DNA from 2 places in the Vreelandella sulfidaeris Esulfide1 genome. Region 2 is predicted to be linked to the other one. Evidence: riboswitches for the same ligand, from Rfam matches in the RefSeq annotation. Region 2 holds a riboswitch; the other holds the start of a gene.

Region 1 (7,609 bases), 1.5 Mb from region 2:
TTCCCTTAGCGCTGCTATTTGTTCACCCAGCGCTACAAGCTCCGCATTGCTCCAGCGGACGGGAAGTGACAGAGAAACGACCGGTACATCGGCATCAGGAAACATCAAGGAAAGAGGCACCCAAGCGCCGTGATCAAGGCCGCGCTCTACACCTTCGGCGCCCAGTAGTCCGGCTAGTCGTTCAGCCAGGTCTGGGTCCCCAGGGGCGGGGTACTGGCACTCAAACAGCGCCCGTGGGAAGCCACCAAAATCATGGATCGTTTCTGGCTTGGCACTGGCACTGACCTTGAGCGTGAGGCTCTCCCAGTGCGCCGAGACCACGACCACCGCTTTGGGTGAAAGCTGTCTGCCCAGTTCGCGTAGAAAGGCATGAGCCGGGGTTTTATTGAGTGCCAGCATGGGCGAACCATGGGAAATAAAAAGGCTGGGTAACATGGAAGTCTCCACCGCGGTGCCAGTGTTTGATAGGTTATTTATACTCTCATCTAGTGGGAGGGTGAACGGTTACCTGGGTCGGAAAAGTCCTGGTTCGAAAAAGCCTGAAAAGCGCGCGCTGCCTGGTAAGGGCTAGGTTGACCACAAATGGCCGAAATTACCGCTAAGCCCTGCGCGCCAGCCGTTCTGACGCGCTCGGCGTGCTCGGCTTTCAAGCCGCCGATAGCCACACTAGGCAGCGGGCAGGCGTTGGCTAATTGCGCGAGTCCATCAAAGCCAATGGGTTGAGCGTGGTCTTGTTTGCTAACGGTGGCGAAGACCGGGCCAAGCCCCACGTAATTCAGTAGCTCTACCGGGGCGGCTTGTAACTGGGCGAGGGTGTTTATCGATAGGCCGATAATGGCATCCTTGCCCATCGCGATGCGGGCTTCATGCACGGCAGCGTCGCTCTGGCCGACGTGCAGGCCGTCTGCTTGGCTTTCCAGCGCTACCTGCAAACGGTCGTTAATGATCAGTGGCACACCGGTGCCCGCCAATAGCGTTTTTAGCCGCTTGGCTTGAGCAGTCATGTGCTCATCACTGGCATGCTTATCACGTAGTTGGACGATGGTGACACCGCCGCTTACCGCTGCTTCTACCGTTTGCTCTAGGCCATAAGCGTCGCAAAGCGCAGCGTCGGTCACCAAATAAAGCGAGAGATCAAACGCCATGAATTGCCTCCCACTGCGCATGGGTAGTGAGGTCGTTAGGGGTCAGTTGATAAAGCGCATCCAGCAGAGCGACTTGAAAACTGCCTGGGCCCTGCGCTGTTTTACCCGCCCGCTCACCAGCAACGGCAAAGCAGCCGAGCGCTGTGGCGGCGGCTTCCAGCGGGGCTTCACGGTTGGCCGCTACAAATGCAGTGACCAGCGCGCTTAGGCCGCAGCCTAACGTTGTTACCTGGGGCATTAAGGGGTGGCCACCGTGAATACGGTAGTGCTGTGTGCCATTCGTCACCCAGTCGCTTTCGCCGGTCATCGCCACAATACAGTCGTGATGCTTTGCCAGCGCTATCGCTGCGTTGATAGCTTGCTCGGTGGGAGCCGTTGAATCCACACCACGCCCCTGGTCAGCTAAGCCGTGAAGGGCAAGAATTTCAGACGCATTGCCACGAATGACACTTGGTTTAGAGGCAAGCAGCTTCGCGCAGAGCATTTGACGATAGCGGGTAGCGCCAACGGCAACGGGATCTAACACCCAGGGGATAGCGTGCTGGTCAGCGGTTGCCGTGGCGGTCAGCATGGCATCGGCCCAGTGGGAAGAAATCGTGCCGATGTTAATCGATAGCCCCGACGCAATAGCGGTGAACTCAGCCACCTCTTCTGGGGCATGTAGCATGGCGGGTGACGCGCCAGTGGCTAGCAGCAGGTTGGCCGTACTGTTCATGGCGACATAATTGGTCATGCAATGGACTAGCGGTGTCGCTGTGCGTAACGTCGCAAGATAATCGCCAAGCGGAGGTAGGGTCATAGTATCCTCCCGGCGGGGAGGTGGTAAGCGGTACCACGACTCCCTACGCCGGTATTATCCGGTTCAGGTTCAAAGGGTTCTTCTCAGCTCGCTAATAACGGCGAGCGCCCCTGCCGAACGATCACTATCCTTGGCTGTGTTGGCCCTGTAAAGCCCAGGGAGAGGGAAGTGGGTGGAAATATGGCGCCTCAGCCCCCATGTTAAGCGGTATAAGCCGTTAACGATCCACATCAGCGACAGGAGAGCGTGATGAGTTTTCAAGGTGAGCAGCATCCTGGTGTCGTCGATACGCCCCCGCAAACCCAAGGGTTTCGTTTAAACCACACCATGCTGCGGGTAAAAGATCCCGAGCAAGCATTGGCGTTCTACTCAAAAGTATTTGGAATGCAGGTAATGCGGCGGCTGGATTTCGAAGAGATGCAGTTCTCGCTCTATTCTTTATCCAACCTAGAGCCAAGCGATAACGTGCCAGATGATGCACAAGCGCGCACGGCCTGGACCTTTAGCCAGAAAGGGCTGCTAGAGTTGACCCACAACTGGGGAACCGAAAGCCAGGACGATTTCGCCTATCACGATGGCAATGCAGAACCGCAAGGCTTTGGGCATATCTGTTTTAACGTGCCGGATTTAACGGCGGCCCAGGCGTGGTTCGACGAGCACGATGTTACCTTCGTCAAGCGCGCCGACCAGGGCAAGATGAAAGACGTTATCTTTGTTAAAGACCCGGATGGCTACTGGATCGAAGTGATTCAAGCGGACTTGATGGTGGCGAAGAGCGATTCATGAGGCCTATCAATGGCTAAACTACTGTTCCGGCTGCGCCATGTAACTGACGAAGAAGCCATGGAAGTGCGCGACCTGCTCGCCGCCCATGGCTTTGATACCTATGAAACCCAGGCGGGCTTTTTCCGCTTGGGGGTCGATGCTATCTGGCTGCGCAACCCACACCAGCACGACGCTGCCATCGCGGTGTTAGACGCCTACCAAGCTGAGCGCCTGGAACGCGCTCAGCGTGAGCATCAAGCAGCGGTAGAACGGGGCGAGGCAGAAACCTTGTGGCGTCGTCTAGCCGCTCATCCGCTGCAGGTGTTACTGGTGCTGTTGGCCGTAGGACTTATTGCGGCCCTCACACTTCTGCCATTTTTGGGCCTGTCGCGAGCCTAAGCCGCTGGTAGATGGCCGCGTTTGAGGTACATCATGACGCCCTGCTCACCGGCCGTTAATGCCGGTGCTGAGCCGCTCGGGTAGCGGCACCAGGTGCCTGCCGTGTAGCTTTGCTCACTATCGCTAAGCGTGCCTTCCAGAATCAAAAATTCCAGGCCGCCCAGCAACGTGGGGTAGGAAATAGAGGTCCCCTCCGACCAGCGTTCCAGGCTAGTGCGCTCTTGCTTGTAGGTGTGCAGCATCTTGTAGGCAATGCGCGGGCGCCGATCCGGCTGCCAGGGAAGCCGATGAGCAGGCACCGCCAGCTGTAGCGTGTCGTTGGGGTCAAACTGATGTAGTTTGACAAAAATCAGCGCGCCTTCCTCGCCAATCTGGGGTGTATGGCCGGTACCAATGGGGTTTCGTAAGTAGCTGCCCGCCGCGTAGCGCCCATGTTCATCGGCGAATACACCTTCCAGCACCAGAATCTCCTCGCCACCGCCATGGGTATGGCGATCAAACTGCGTATTGGGCGCATAGCGGACGAGGCTGGTGGCGCGGGCTACTTCATCACCAATGCGGTCAAACATCATGCGCTCAACCCCAGCGCTGGGGGAATCGACCCACTGATACTCTTCGGGGGTAACACAGGCAAAGTGGCTAAAATCGGCGTTTAGACGCATGGGAAAGGGCTCTTCGCAGTGAAGGTAAGTATCGGGGAGGAGTAATAGTCTCCTTATTGACAGCAAGAAATGCAACTTTCGGTTGTATTGGTAGCATTACAGAAATGAAAAGATGCCGCCAATGGCGGCACTAGGCTGCGTTAAACGAGAGAGGCTTAGAGAGTTTCCGTCAGCGCGCTAAGGAGTTGGTGCGCTGCCTCTATGCGGGCACCATTGGGATAGTTATGGTTAGCCAGCATCACAATACCGATCTGCTCGCTGGGCACAAAGGCCACATAGCCGCCAAAGCCATTGGTTGAGCCGGTTTTGTTATAAAGCGCCTCTTGCCTAGGGGCCAAGGGGGGCGTTAAGCGGTTGGCAGGGTTGGGCTCTAAAATCATCTCAAGCGAATTGCCCTTCAGTAACTGCTCAAGCGCCACCGGGTAGGCGTAGCTTTCCCAGCCCAGGCCCTGGGTCATCTTGCCAATGCTAAAGTATCCTGTGCGCGACGCGGCCAAGGCTTGCCGTAGGGTTTCGTCCTGTACCGTATCATTCAGGTGAGCTTCCACAAAAGAGAGCACGTCAGCAGCTGTCGATTTCAAACCGTAGGCTTGGGCATCCAGCATGCCAGGGTTTACCCGAATGGGCTCGTCCTCTTTTGAGTAACCGTAGGCATATTGCACCTGCTGCGCTTCGGGCACCTGAAAGTAGCTATGCTCAAGCCCTAGCGGGGTGAACAGCGCCTCTTCCATCACCCTCTCATAGGGCTGACCAAGGCTTTGTGCAGCGAGATAACCGAGCAGGCCCAAACTCGGGTTGGAATAGAGCCGGTGGCTGCCAGGGGCGGATTCAGGTTGCCATTGGCGGTAATAGTCAATCATTGCCTCTTCGCTTTGCACCGCTTCTGGGAACTGCAGCGGAAGCTCGCCCGCGGTGTAAGTGCCCAGTTCCAGCAGCGTGATTTTATCGAAGGCGCTGCCTTCAAGTTCCGGTAGGTAGCGACTGGCCGGGTCGGAAAGCGCGAGCGCGCCGTTAGCCTGGGCATAGCCAGCGAGTGCTGCTGTGAAAATCTTGCTGACAGAACCTAGTTCGAACAGTGTCTCATCGGTGACCGGAATCCCCGCTTCTTGATTGGCTAGGCCATAATTAAAGTAGTGCTGCTGGCCGTTGATACTCAGTGCAATCGCCATGCCTGGAATACGATACTCGGCCATCAAAGGCGCGATAGTATCGTTCACCCGCGCCTCAATATCGGTGCTTTCAGGCGTGCCGGATGCCCATAAAGAGCCGTTGAGTAAAAGCGAACCTGTCATGATAAGGCCGCAGTTTGCTGCTAACATCTTACGCATACCGGAATCCCGTTGTGATTAATGCCGAAAGAAAGCTAGGCGTTATTCCCAGCTGCAAAGCGCGTGACAGTGGCTAACTTACGGCGCGCTGCGGCAATTCACAAACAGCGATATTTTGCATAAGCCATTAGAAAAATTTGGGGGTAAGGTGGTGCGTCCCTATCTGCCGTTGAAGGCCCTGCGAGCTTTTGAGGCGTCGGCCAGGCATTTGAGCTTTACCCGAGCGGCAGAAGAGCTTCATGTGACCCAGGCAGCAGTTAGCCATCAGGTTAAGCTGCTCGAAACCCAGCTGAAGGTATCGCTATTCACCCGCTTGCCGCGAGGGTTAATGCTTACCCAAGAGGGTGAGCTGCTGCTGCCGGTATTGAAGAGTTCTTTTGACCAGATATCGCACACGCTGGGTCGAGTGGGCGAGAGCAGCTACCGAGAAATACTAAACGTCGGCGTAGTAGGGACCTTTGCCGTTGGCTGGCTACTACCGAGGTTAGGCGATTTTCAGCAGCAGTACCCGTTTGTCGACTTACGACTTTCCACCCATAACAACCGCGCGGATATTGCTGCTGAAGGGCTCGACTTTGCTATCCGCTTTGGGACGGGTGCCTGGCACGCTACCGCAGCCCAGCCACTGTTACCGGCGGCGCTCTCAGTGATGTGCACACCCGATATCGCTGTGCGGCTCAACACCCCGGCCGACGTGCTGGGTGAAACTTGGCTGCGCTCTTATCGCGCCGATGAGTGGACCGAGTGGCTATTGGCGGCGGGGTTGCCACGCAGCTTTCCGATGACGAAAAGCATTGTGTTTGACTCTTCCATCGCCATGGTGGAAGCGGCCATGCAGGGTGCAGGTGTCGCGCTGGCGCCACCGCTGATGTTCTCAAGGCAACTGAGCAGCGGTGCGCTGGTACAACCTTTCGACACCGCTGTCAGTCTGGGAGGCTATTGGCTAACGCGGCTGCAAACACGCCCAGAAACCCACGCCATGGCGTCTTTCCGGGAGTGGCTGCTCACGGCCATCAATACCTGAGCAGCGCTATTGACGTTAACGGCTAGTGGCTATGACTATGATCGTCGTGGTCGTGGTCGTGGTCGTGGTCGTGGTCGTGGTCGTGGTCGTGGTCGTGGTCGTGGTCGTGGTCGTGGTCGTGGTCGTGGTCGTGGTCGTGAGAATGATCGTGATCGTTATGGCCCGGCTCTGCCAGCGCATCATGCAGCACCTGCGCATTGTGGCGCATCATGCCCAGATAGGTGCTTGCCTCGTCTTCGCTTGCCAAGGCATCCGCGTAGAGCGTACCGGCAATTGGCAGGCCGGTCTCTTCGGCTAGCTGGGTGATGATCGACTGGTTGGTCATGTTCTCATGGAACAGTGCTTCGACATTTTCCTGCTCAATCACATCCACTAGCGCAGCCATGCTGGCGCCACTTGGGTCGGCTTCCGTCGAAAGCCCTACCGGGGAGAGGAAGTTCACGCCGTAAGCGCTTGAGAAGTAGCCAAAGGAGTCGTGACCGGTAATCACGCTTGTTGAAGCCGGAATCTCTTCAATCAACGCTCGAATCTCAGCGTCTACCTCGGCCATCTCCTGTAAGTACTGCTCCGCATTGGCGCGATAGGCATCAGCGTTTTCGGCATCCGCGGCGATTAACCCATCGCGGATATTGGTCACATACACCTTGGCTTGCTGCATATCCTGCCAGGCATGAGGATCTTCATCGCCATGGTCATGTCCGGCATGTTCTTCGTGGTCATGATCATCATGCCCGTGCTCATCATGCCCGTGTTCTTCGTGATCGTGGCCGTCATGTTCGGCGAAAGAGAGCGGTTTGATGCCATCGGTTGCGGTCACCAAGGCACCTGAGTAGTCGCTGGCGCTAATCAAGCGCTCCATCCAGCCCTCAAACAGCAGGCCGTTGAACACCACTAAATCAGCGTTTGCCAATGAACGTGCATCACCGGGGCTCGGGGAGTAAACATGCGCATCGCCATCGGCAGCCACCAATGAGGTCACGTCGACATGCTCGCCGCCTACGTTTTCTACCATATCCGCCAGGATAGAGAAGCTGGTAACAACCTGAACACGTTCATTAGCAATAGCGGCAGGTAGCGCCAACATCGCGGAAACACCCACTAACCAGCGCGATGACCGAGATGATAAATAGGCAAGCGGCATACAACACTCCTTACGGTAAATAGAAAGACGACGATTAAAGCCCTTGCTCTGCGGCCAACGGCGTTGTTTTACGCCGCAGTTTGGCGGCCAAGCTGTGGTAGCGACCAAACAGGGCCGAAAAGAGATACCCAAACCCGGCCAGCAAAATGATGCTGGGGCCTGAAGGGATATCCAGATGGAAAGAGAGCAGCAGGCCGCCGGTGCTCGACACCATGGCCAGCACAATCGCGATGCCGATCAACCCCTCCAAGCGTTTACTCCAAAAGCGTGCCGAGGTGGCGGGCAGCATCATTAACCCCACTGCCATCAGCGTACCCAGGGTTTGAAAGCCGGCGGTTAAATTCAG
Region 2 (7,609 bases):
CATTATGCGCGGCGTTGGGCAGTGACGGGTTTTCGATTTCAACGCTAGGCAGGCTACAAACGCCATGTTCAAGGATTTTTACACGCAGCGCGGAGAGTACGTAGTGATCTCCGCAGAGCAAGCCAGCCACTTCGCCAAAGGCGTGGCTGGTGACTACAACCCTATTCATAATCCGGATGCGCGTCGTTTTTGTGTTCCCGGTGACTTACTGTTTGTTCTGGTACTTACAAAGTTCGGGTTGTCGCGGCAAATGGAATTTCGCTTCACCAACATGGTGGGGGCTGACACGCCGCTTAAGTTTAGCGAAGCAGATGATGGAACAATCCATGTCTGCGATGAGAGCGGTAAATGCTACTTACAGGTTGTGCGTAGTGGGGACATTACCCACGATCCGGTTGTGGTGGAAGCGTTTGCTCGCTGTTATGTCGCGTTTTCGGGCAAGAATTTCCCCCACTATCTTAAACCACTAATGGAGCAACATGGGGTCATGTTTAACCCTAAACGGCCACTGGTGATCTACGATAGCATGGGATTTTCACTTGAGCGGTTGGATGGCTTTTCGCCGGGTTTGACGTTGAATCAATCTTCATTAGAGGTTAACGGCAAGCGAGCCGATGCGCGGCTGGAATTCTCGATTGAGTCCGCCGGTGAAAGCGTCGGGGTTGGCTCTAAGAAGTTAGTGGTAAGCGGCCTGTGTGATTATGACGCGGATGAAATGGCCGCTATTGTAGAAGAGTTTTATCGTCTTAAGGCTGCCTACGAAACAGTCTAACCGGTGTCTCCGCTAGTTAGCCCACCAAAGGCATCACTTCGACCCAACTGCCAGCCGATGTTTCGTACCATTGCTCGTCATAGTTCTGAATAGAGCCATGTCGGCGTGGTTGCGCGTCGGCGAGTCGAATAAACGGCCTGTTAGTCAGCACCCTACTTGCCGACGAATAAAAGCCTGCGTCACATCTCTATAAAAAGGCTAATTGACGTCCTGCGCCAGATTCTGTTTACTCAGTCATATCTAGTTGACGTTTACGTCAACTTGCTGCTATACCCTGTGCACTTGGTTTGCAACTACAATCTTTTTAACAGTCGGCTTTTAATCGCCGTTTTTAGCCATGGCTTTTCAATAAAAATCACAAATGTAAAAGGAGCAACGCTATGTCCGTCCGTGAAATTCCTATGTATATCGATGGCCAGCCAGTGCAGTCGCAAAGCCAGGAGTGGCGCGACGTAGTCAATCCGGCTACCCAAGAGGTGGTGGCTCGCGTGCCGTTTTGCAGCGCTGACGAAGTAGAGCGTGCTATCCACAGCGCCAAAGAGGCGTTCAAAGAGTGGCGTAAGGTCCCCTTGGGCAAGCGCATGCGCATTATGCTCAAGCTACAGGCGCTGATTCGCGACAATACTGCAGAACTTGCGGCGCTGATTACCGAAGAACACGGTAAAACACTGCCGGATGCGGAAGGTGAAGTAGGGCGTGGCTTGGAAGTGGTTGAGCACGCCTGTTCGATCACCTCGCTGCAGTTGGGTGAGCTGGCTGAAAATGCTGCCAGCGAGGTGGATGTTTACACCATGCACCAGCCGCTGGGGGTAGGCGCAGGCATCACCGCTTTTAATTTTCCGATTATGCTGCCGTGTTTTATGTTCCCGTTGGCGATTGCCACAGGTAATACCTTCGTTCTGAAGCCATCAGAGCAAGATCCTAGCTCAACGATGCGCTTAGTTGAGTTGGCCCATGAAGCAGGTATCCCACCGGGCGTACTCAACGTGGTGCATGGTGGTCCGGATGTGGCCAATCAAATTGCTGATCACCAAGATATCAAAGCGCTTTCGTTCATTGGCTCCACCCACGTGGGTTCGCTGCTTTATAACCGTGCGGCAGCAGCAGGTAAGCGGATGCAGGCGATGATGGGGGCTAAAAACCACTGTGTGGTGATGCCCGATGCTAACCGAAGTCAAGCAATCAACAATTTGTTGGGGTCAGCATTCGGTGCCGCTGGTCAGCGGTGTATGGCGAACTCGGTGGTCGTGCTCGTGGGTGAAGCTCGAGCGTGGTTGAACGACATCGTTGAAGCAGCCCAAAAAATGAAAGTGGGGCCTGGTACTCAGCTTGATGCAGACTTGGGCCCGTTGGTTTCACCAGCAGCCCGTGATCGGGTGCTGCGGTTAATCGATGCTGGCGAAAAAGAGGGCGCCAAATTGATGGTCGATGGCCGCAACGTTCACGTGGACGGCTATCCTAACGGTAACTTCGTAGGGCCGACCCTGTTTGCGGATGTGACCGCGGATATGACCATTTATCGCGAAGAGATTTTTGGGCCTGTTCTGTGTGTGGTCAGTGTTGAAACACTCGATGAAGCGATCGCTTTTATCAACGCCAACCCCAACGGTAACGGTACCTCCATCTTTACTAACTCAGGCTGGGTTGCTCGTCGTTTTGAAACTGACATCGATGTGGGCCAAATTGGTATTAACGTGCCGATTCCAGTACCGGTCGCGTACTTTAGTTTCACCGGCTCGCGGGGTTCTAAACTGGGCGATTTAGGGCCTAATGGTAAACAAGCGATCGCTTTCTGGACACAAACGAAAACCGTGACGGCGCGCTGGTTTGAACCGGAAAATGTTTCTAGCGGTATTAATAGCACTATTTCGCTGTGATAAATCCAACCACATGAAGTGATACACCTTGGCCCCGCTTTAAGCGGGGCCAATTGACCTTAGAGGCCATCGAAAGCAAGGCTGTTGTTACTAACTTGTAAATTAGTAGTTTAGAAGTTATCAAACAGTGGCAGGCTCTCTTCAAGCAATTGCTCAATGGGGTCGAGCTGGCTTTCATGCAGAACCAGCAAGGAAGGCTCGCTCATGAAGTGCTTGGCTGGAGGGACTAGTAGCGCAAATTCACCCTCTTCAAGATGGAACTCGTGTATTTCGCGCAAGCCAAGCGGTGTCATGCATTGCGAGCAACGGTAGGTGTCATCTTCGCCATAAACCAGTCGGTGGTACATTTTGAACAGCGTGTACAGGGCTAGTCCCCCCTCAAATGCTGGCCAGTGTGCTGGGGTCTCGCGAATGTCGGTAGCGAGTGATTGGCCTTCCGCTTCTGCATCAGCAATCGCATCGGCGAGCGGTGCGCCGAGAAGAGCATCATTATCGGCCGGTAGCGGGGTATTGTGCTTAGAGGCGTGGGTAAAGTCCTGTACTGCGCGCTTGAAGTCGGAGACGCCGTTTAGGGCATAGTCTATATGCTGTAGGTCGGTTGGCTCGCAACTACCATTTTCCCAGCCATGAATAACCCTTAGCATCATTTGCCCACGTGCCATAGGGCGGGCAAGTAACATATGCAGCATGATACGAATATGCAACTGACGCTCGTCTGTATCATTTTCAAACGCCCGGTAAGGGTCAGCAAACAGTTCGTTTAGGCGACCGGGAGTATGTTCCTTGGCTTCGTTATGGCTCATGACAGTGTCCCTTTGAACGAACTGTTTATTAAAGAGTAGAGCTTGGTTTTATGACAGATCGATAAATCAGTATGGCGAGCAGAGCTGCTAAAAAAAAGACGCTAAGCTAGCTTTTTGTTATGCATCGGCTAAGCCATTTTAGTGAGATAATTAAATTTAACAATAAAGAGGTGGTTATGTCTGCAACAATAAGTCGCTTTAATATGCCTGAAACGCTGGATGATTTGCCCGAGGACATTCGTTCTGCCATTTTAGCCGTTCAGGAGAAAGCGGGGTTTGTGCCGAATGTATTCCTAATGTTGGCCCATCGTCCTGCTGAGTTTCGCGCTTTCTTTGCCTATCATGACGCATTAATGGAGCGGGAGTCAGACTCGCTCAGCAAAGCTGAGAAAGAGATGATCGTGGTTGCCACCAGCGCGCGTAATCATTGTTTATATTGTGTGGTAGCTCACGGTGCCTTAGTGCGCATATACAGTAAAAACCCCCTACTTGCTGACCAAGTGGCTGTTAACCATCACGTTGCGCCAATCAGTGAGCGCCATCGAGTGATGCTTGATTTTGCTATTCACTGCGCCATCGATGTAGGTGAAATGACGAATGAATGGTTCTCCCGCTTGCTGGAAGTAGGTTTTAGCCAAGAGGACTGCTGGGACATAGGTGCTATCGCGGCGTTTTTCAGCTTATCGAATCGACTAGTCACTTTGGCGGGCACGCCACCCAATGAAGAGTTCTATCTAATGGGGCGTGTGCCACGTTAGGTTGCTGCCAACTCATCTTAAACTTTACTAAGGTGCGATTTTGATTGAGGATAGCTTCGACACATTCCTTAAAATAGCATTTGAAAAATAGCCGCTATAATAAGTACCTACATTCACTGTCGCCAGGGGAGCCCTGTTAGCAAGGGCTGAGAATGCGTATTGCGCAGACCCTGGAACCTGATCCGGTTCGTACCGGCGGAGGAAGCGCGACATGCTTTACTTAACATCAGCCGTGCTTGGCGCGGCACTATGCTGCTTTGCTTTTTTAGGCCTGCGGGCTCGCTGGGTGGATGGCCCGCTTGATGACTATGTCACCGCGCGCAATTCGCAAACAGCTTCTACCCTTGGTTTATCTTTTCTTGCCTCCGGCATGGGGGCATGGATACTCTTTGCTCCCCCTGAAATTGGTGCTTTTGTTGGCCCGCTCGCATTGTCAGGATATGCGTTAGGTTCCGCACTCCCATTCATTGTCTTAGGGCTTTATGGGCCTAAAATCCGCCGTGCCCTGCCTGAGGGACGCAGCATCGCAGAGTTTGCTGAAGCTTGCTATGGCCCGGGCGTTCGGCGCTGGGTTACGCTGGTGTCGGTGGGTTATATGGCCTGTTTTTTGGCCGCTGAGCTAACGGCTATCGGGGCAATCACCGCATTACTTTCCGATGTGCCGCCCGCGTTAGTAATTATGGGAGTGGCCCTTACCACGCTGGTTTATACAGCGGTTGGAGGGCTACGCGCCAGCCTTGCCACTGACCGCTGGCAGGCCTGGTTATTGCTGGCACTACTCTTGGCGGTAGGCAGTATGGCCTTATGGCGACTGCCTGCCCTTCCTAATGAGGCTGTTTTACCTTCTATTCCTGTCACTGATGCGCTTAGTGTGGCGTTAACGCTGGTGATTGCAGTCACCGCAGCGAACTTGTTTCACCAAGGCTATTGGCAACGCGTTTGGGCTGCACAAGACAATCAAAGCCTGGGGCGCGGGGCATGGTTAGGCGGCGCAATGACAGTGGTGGTCGTGATGGTAATTGGCGGTCTGGGTATGTTGGCCGCTATGCGAGATGTGCCGCTAGGCGAACCGCCTATGCCATTTTTTGCACTGCTTATCGATGCACCCGTCTGGTTGACGCTGCCTGCCTTAGTGCTCGCTGTTACGTTGGTGGCTTCTAGCGTTGATACGTTACAAAACGGTATTGCTTCCTTGATCTTGGCGCGCAGCGAGCAGCAGGGCGTTTCACTCGTTGCTGCCCGATGGGTGACGATTTTATTGATGGTTCCCGTTGTGGTAATTGCTTTGCAAGGGTTATCGGTATTGCGGCTGTTCCTCATTGCTGACTTACTGTGTGCGGCCATTGTAGTGCCGGTGCTGCTGGGCTTGTGGCAACGGATGACGCCTATTGCGGCCATTGGAGGAGGCATTGCAGGGTTGCTGGGAGCCATTCTTCCAGGGTGGTTAAGCCAAGGAAGTTTTATCTCGGGAGTCGTTGCAGCGAGTTTTCCGGGCAGCATTCCCACGCTGGGGCCTTTCGTAGGCGCGTTAATTGCCTCGACGTTAATCAGCGTATTGCTTGCGAGTATGATTAAAAAACAGTGAATACTTGGCGTTTATGATGCAAAGCACACAGGATAAGCCCAGGTACGTATAGCCCATCCTGCTGATAGCGGTGCTTAAGGCCTGAAACATTCAAGGACGACCATGATTCGATCTATTTTAACCACCCCAGAAGGCAAGACTTACGAGGGCGATGAGCATCTTATGGCAATGTGGGAGTCCACCCCAGGGAGCCATATTTGGATTGATATGCAGGGTGAAACGCAACAGCGTGAGCGTACTATTTTAGAGGCGTTTGAGTTCCATCCAATGGCGATTCAAGATGCTCATAAAGAGCGTCATCCGCCTAAAATTGAAGAGTTTGAAAACCATACGCTGATTATTTATCGCGGGATCTCCTCATTCGATGCCGAACTGAACTACCTGCCTCAACAGGTCTGTTTTTTTGTGGGTGAAAGGTTGCTGGTCACTCTTCATCCTGGCCAAGCACTCTCTATTGAGCGATTGTTTAACGAGCATGGTAAAGCCCTACTGGCCCACTCGCCGGAGCATGTAGCGCTACGGGTGATGTATATTTCAGCGGGCTTTTATATTGATAGCCTGCTCGAGTTTGAAACGGCGTTAAGCGACCTTGAGGATGAATTGTTAGAAGCGGGTAATGATGTGCTAATGCGCAAGATTATTACCTATCGTTCTCGGCTGGTTAAAATGCGTCGCATCTTTAGTTACCATCAGGGTATTACGCAAGAACTGACGGCTTATGATTATGAGCATTTGCCTCGCGAGCAAAGCGAAACCTTGCACGCGATTAACGATGTGGCCGAGCGTTTCGAGCGTCTCTATACGTTGACCCAGATGTATTACGACATTTGTGGTGACTTAGTCGATGGCTATATCTCTATTTCCTCCCACCAATTAAATATCACCATGCGCGTTCTCACAGTGATTACCGCTATCTTTGTACCGCTGACATTTATCGCTGGCGTTTACGGCATGAACTTCGAAAATATGCCCGAGTTGCGCTACGAATACGGCTACTTTTTTGTGTTGGGTGCCATGTTGGGAATCGGTGGTGTATTGATTTGGCTGTTTAAACGTAAACATTGGTTTTAACCCTAAACAGCACAACTATCTCAGTTATCTGCTCGTCAGTAAGCAAAAAGTTGGCGCATACATAGGTGGTTAGTGGTTGTCTGTGGCATCCTCTGCATCGACCAAGACTATAAGGCATTATGCCGTCGACTAGCGTTTTCACTGGGAGCATTTTTCATGACCATTATGATCATCGGGCTGCTGATTTTTTTGGGCAGCCACTCTGTGCGTATCTTTGCTGAAAATTGGCGTCAACAACAGATTGCCAAGCGAGGCGAGACTAACTGGAAGTTAGTCTATTCAGCGGTCTCTTTCATTGGGTTGGTGATTGCTATTTACGGATTTGGACAGATGCGCCTTGATCCGATTTATGTCTGGCATCCACCCATGGGAATGCGTCATGCAGTGGCTCTGCTGATGTTGCCCGCCTTTATTATGCTAGCGGCGACGTATGTTCCTCATAACGCCATTAAGGCCAAACTTGGCCATCCGATGGTATTGTCCGTGAAAATTTGGGCGTTTGCTCACCTACTGGCGAACGGACGTTTGGGCGATATTATCTTTTTTGCTGCTTTCCTTATCTGGGCTATCCTATCGTTTAAAGCTGCCAAAAAACGCGACCGCCTTACGCCGCCTGCGGCCGTTAGCACGACAAAAACGGCAACCATTGCAAGCGTAATAATTGGGCTAGTGGCGTATGTTTTATTTGCCTTTTATTTGCACGCAATGCTGATTGGCGTCCCTGTATTTAGCTAGTAACGCGG

The links. A riboswitch is a leader RNA that binds a small molecule or an ion and turns the genes downstream of it on or off. The one in region 2 is predicted to bind thiamine pyrophosphate.
Region 1: linked by a shared signal. The riboswitch ahead of thiM (hydroxyethylthiazole kinase) and the one ahead of ACW44H_RS13625 (sodium:solute symporter) in region 2 are both predicted to bind thiamine pyrophosphate.

The regions. Positions count from the first base shown of each region.
Region 1 is NZ_CM133364.1:219,602-227,210, forward strand. It holds gene ACW44H_RS01065 (DODA-type extradiol aromatic ring-opening family dioxygenase) at 1-435, opposite strand, end outside; gene thiE (thiamine phosphate synthase) at 486-1,145, opposite strand; gene thiM (hydroxyethylthiazole kinase) at 1,135-1,944, opposite strand; TPP riboswitch at 1,968-2,066, opposite strand; gene gloA (lactoylglutathione lyase) at 2,194-2,730, shown strand; gene ACW44H_RS01085 (DUF6164 family protein) at 2,740-3,108, shown strand; gene ACW44H_RS01090 (cupin domain-containing protein) at 3,105-3,770, opposite strand; gene ampC (class C beta-lactamase) at 3,926-5,089, opposite strand; gene ACW44H_RS01100 (LysR family transcriptional regulator) at 5,250-6,122, shown strand; gene ACW44H_RS01105 (metal ABC transporter solute-binding protein, Zn/Mn family) at 6,145-7,263, opposite strand; gene ACW44H_RS01110 (metal ABC transporter permease) at 7,298-7,609, opposite strand, start outside.
Region 2 is NZ_CM133364.1:2,906,104-2,913,712, reverse strand. It holds gene ACW44H_RS13645 (DUF3581 family protein) at 65-772, shown strand; gene ACW44H_RS13640 (CoA-acylating methylmalonate-semialdehyde dehydrogenase) at 1,153-2,649, shown strand; gene ACW44H_RS13635 (hypothetical protein) at 2,760-3,452, opposite strand; gene ACW44H_RS13630 (peroxidase-related enzyme) at 3,629-4,210, shown strand; TPP riboswitch at 4,325-4,432, shown strand; gene ACW44H_RS13625 (sodium:solute symporter) at 4,422-5,795, shown strand; gene ACW44H_RS13620 (magnesium transporter CorA family protein) at 5,898-6,866, shown strand; gene ACW44H_RS13615 (NnrU family protein) at 7,023-7,601, shown strand.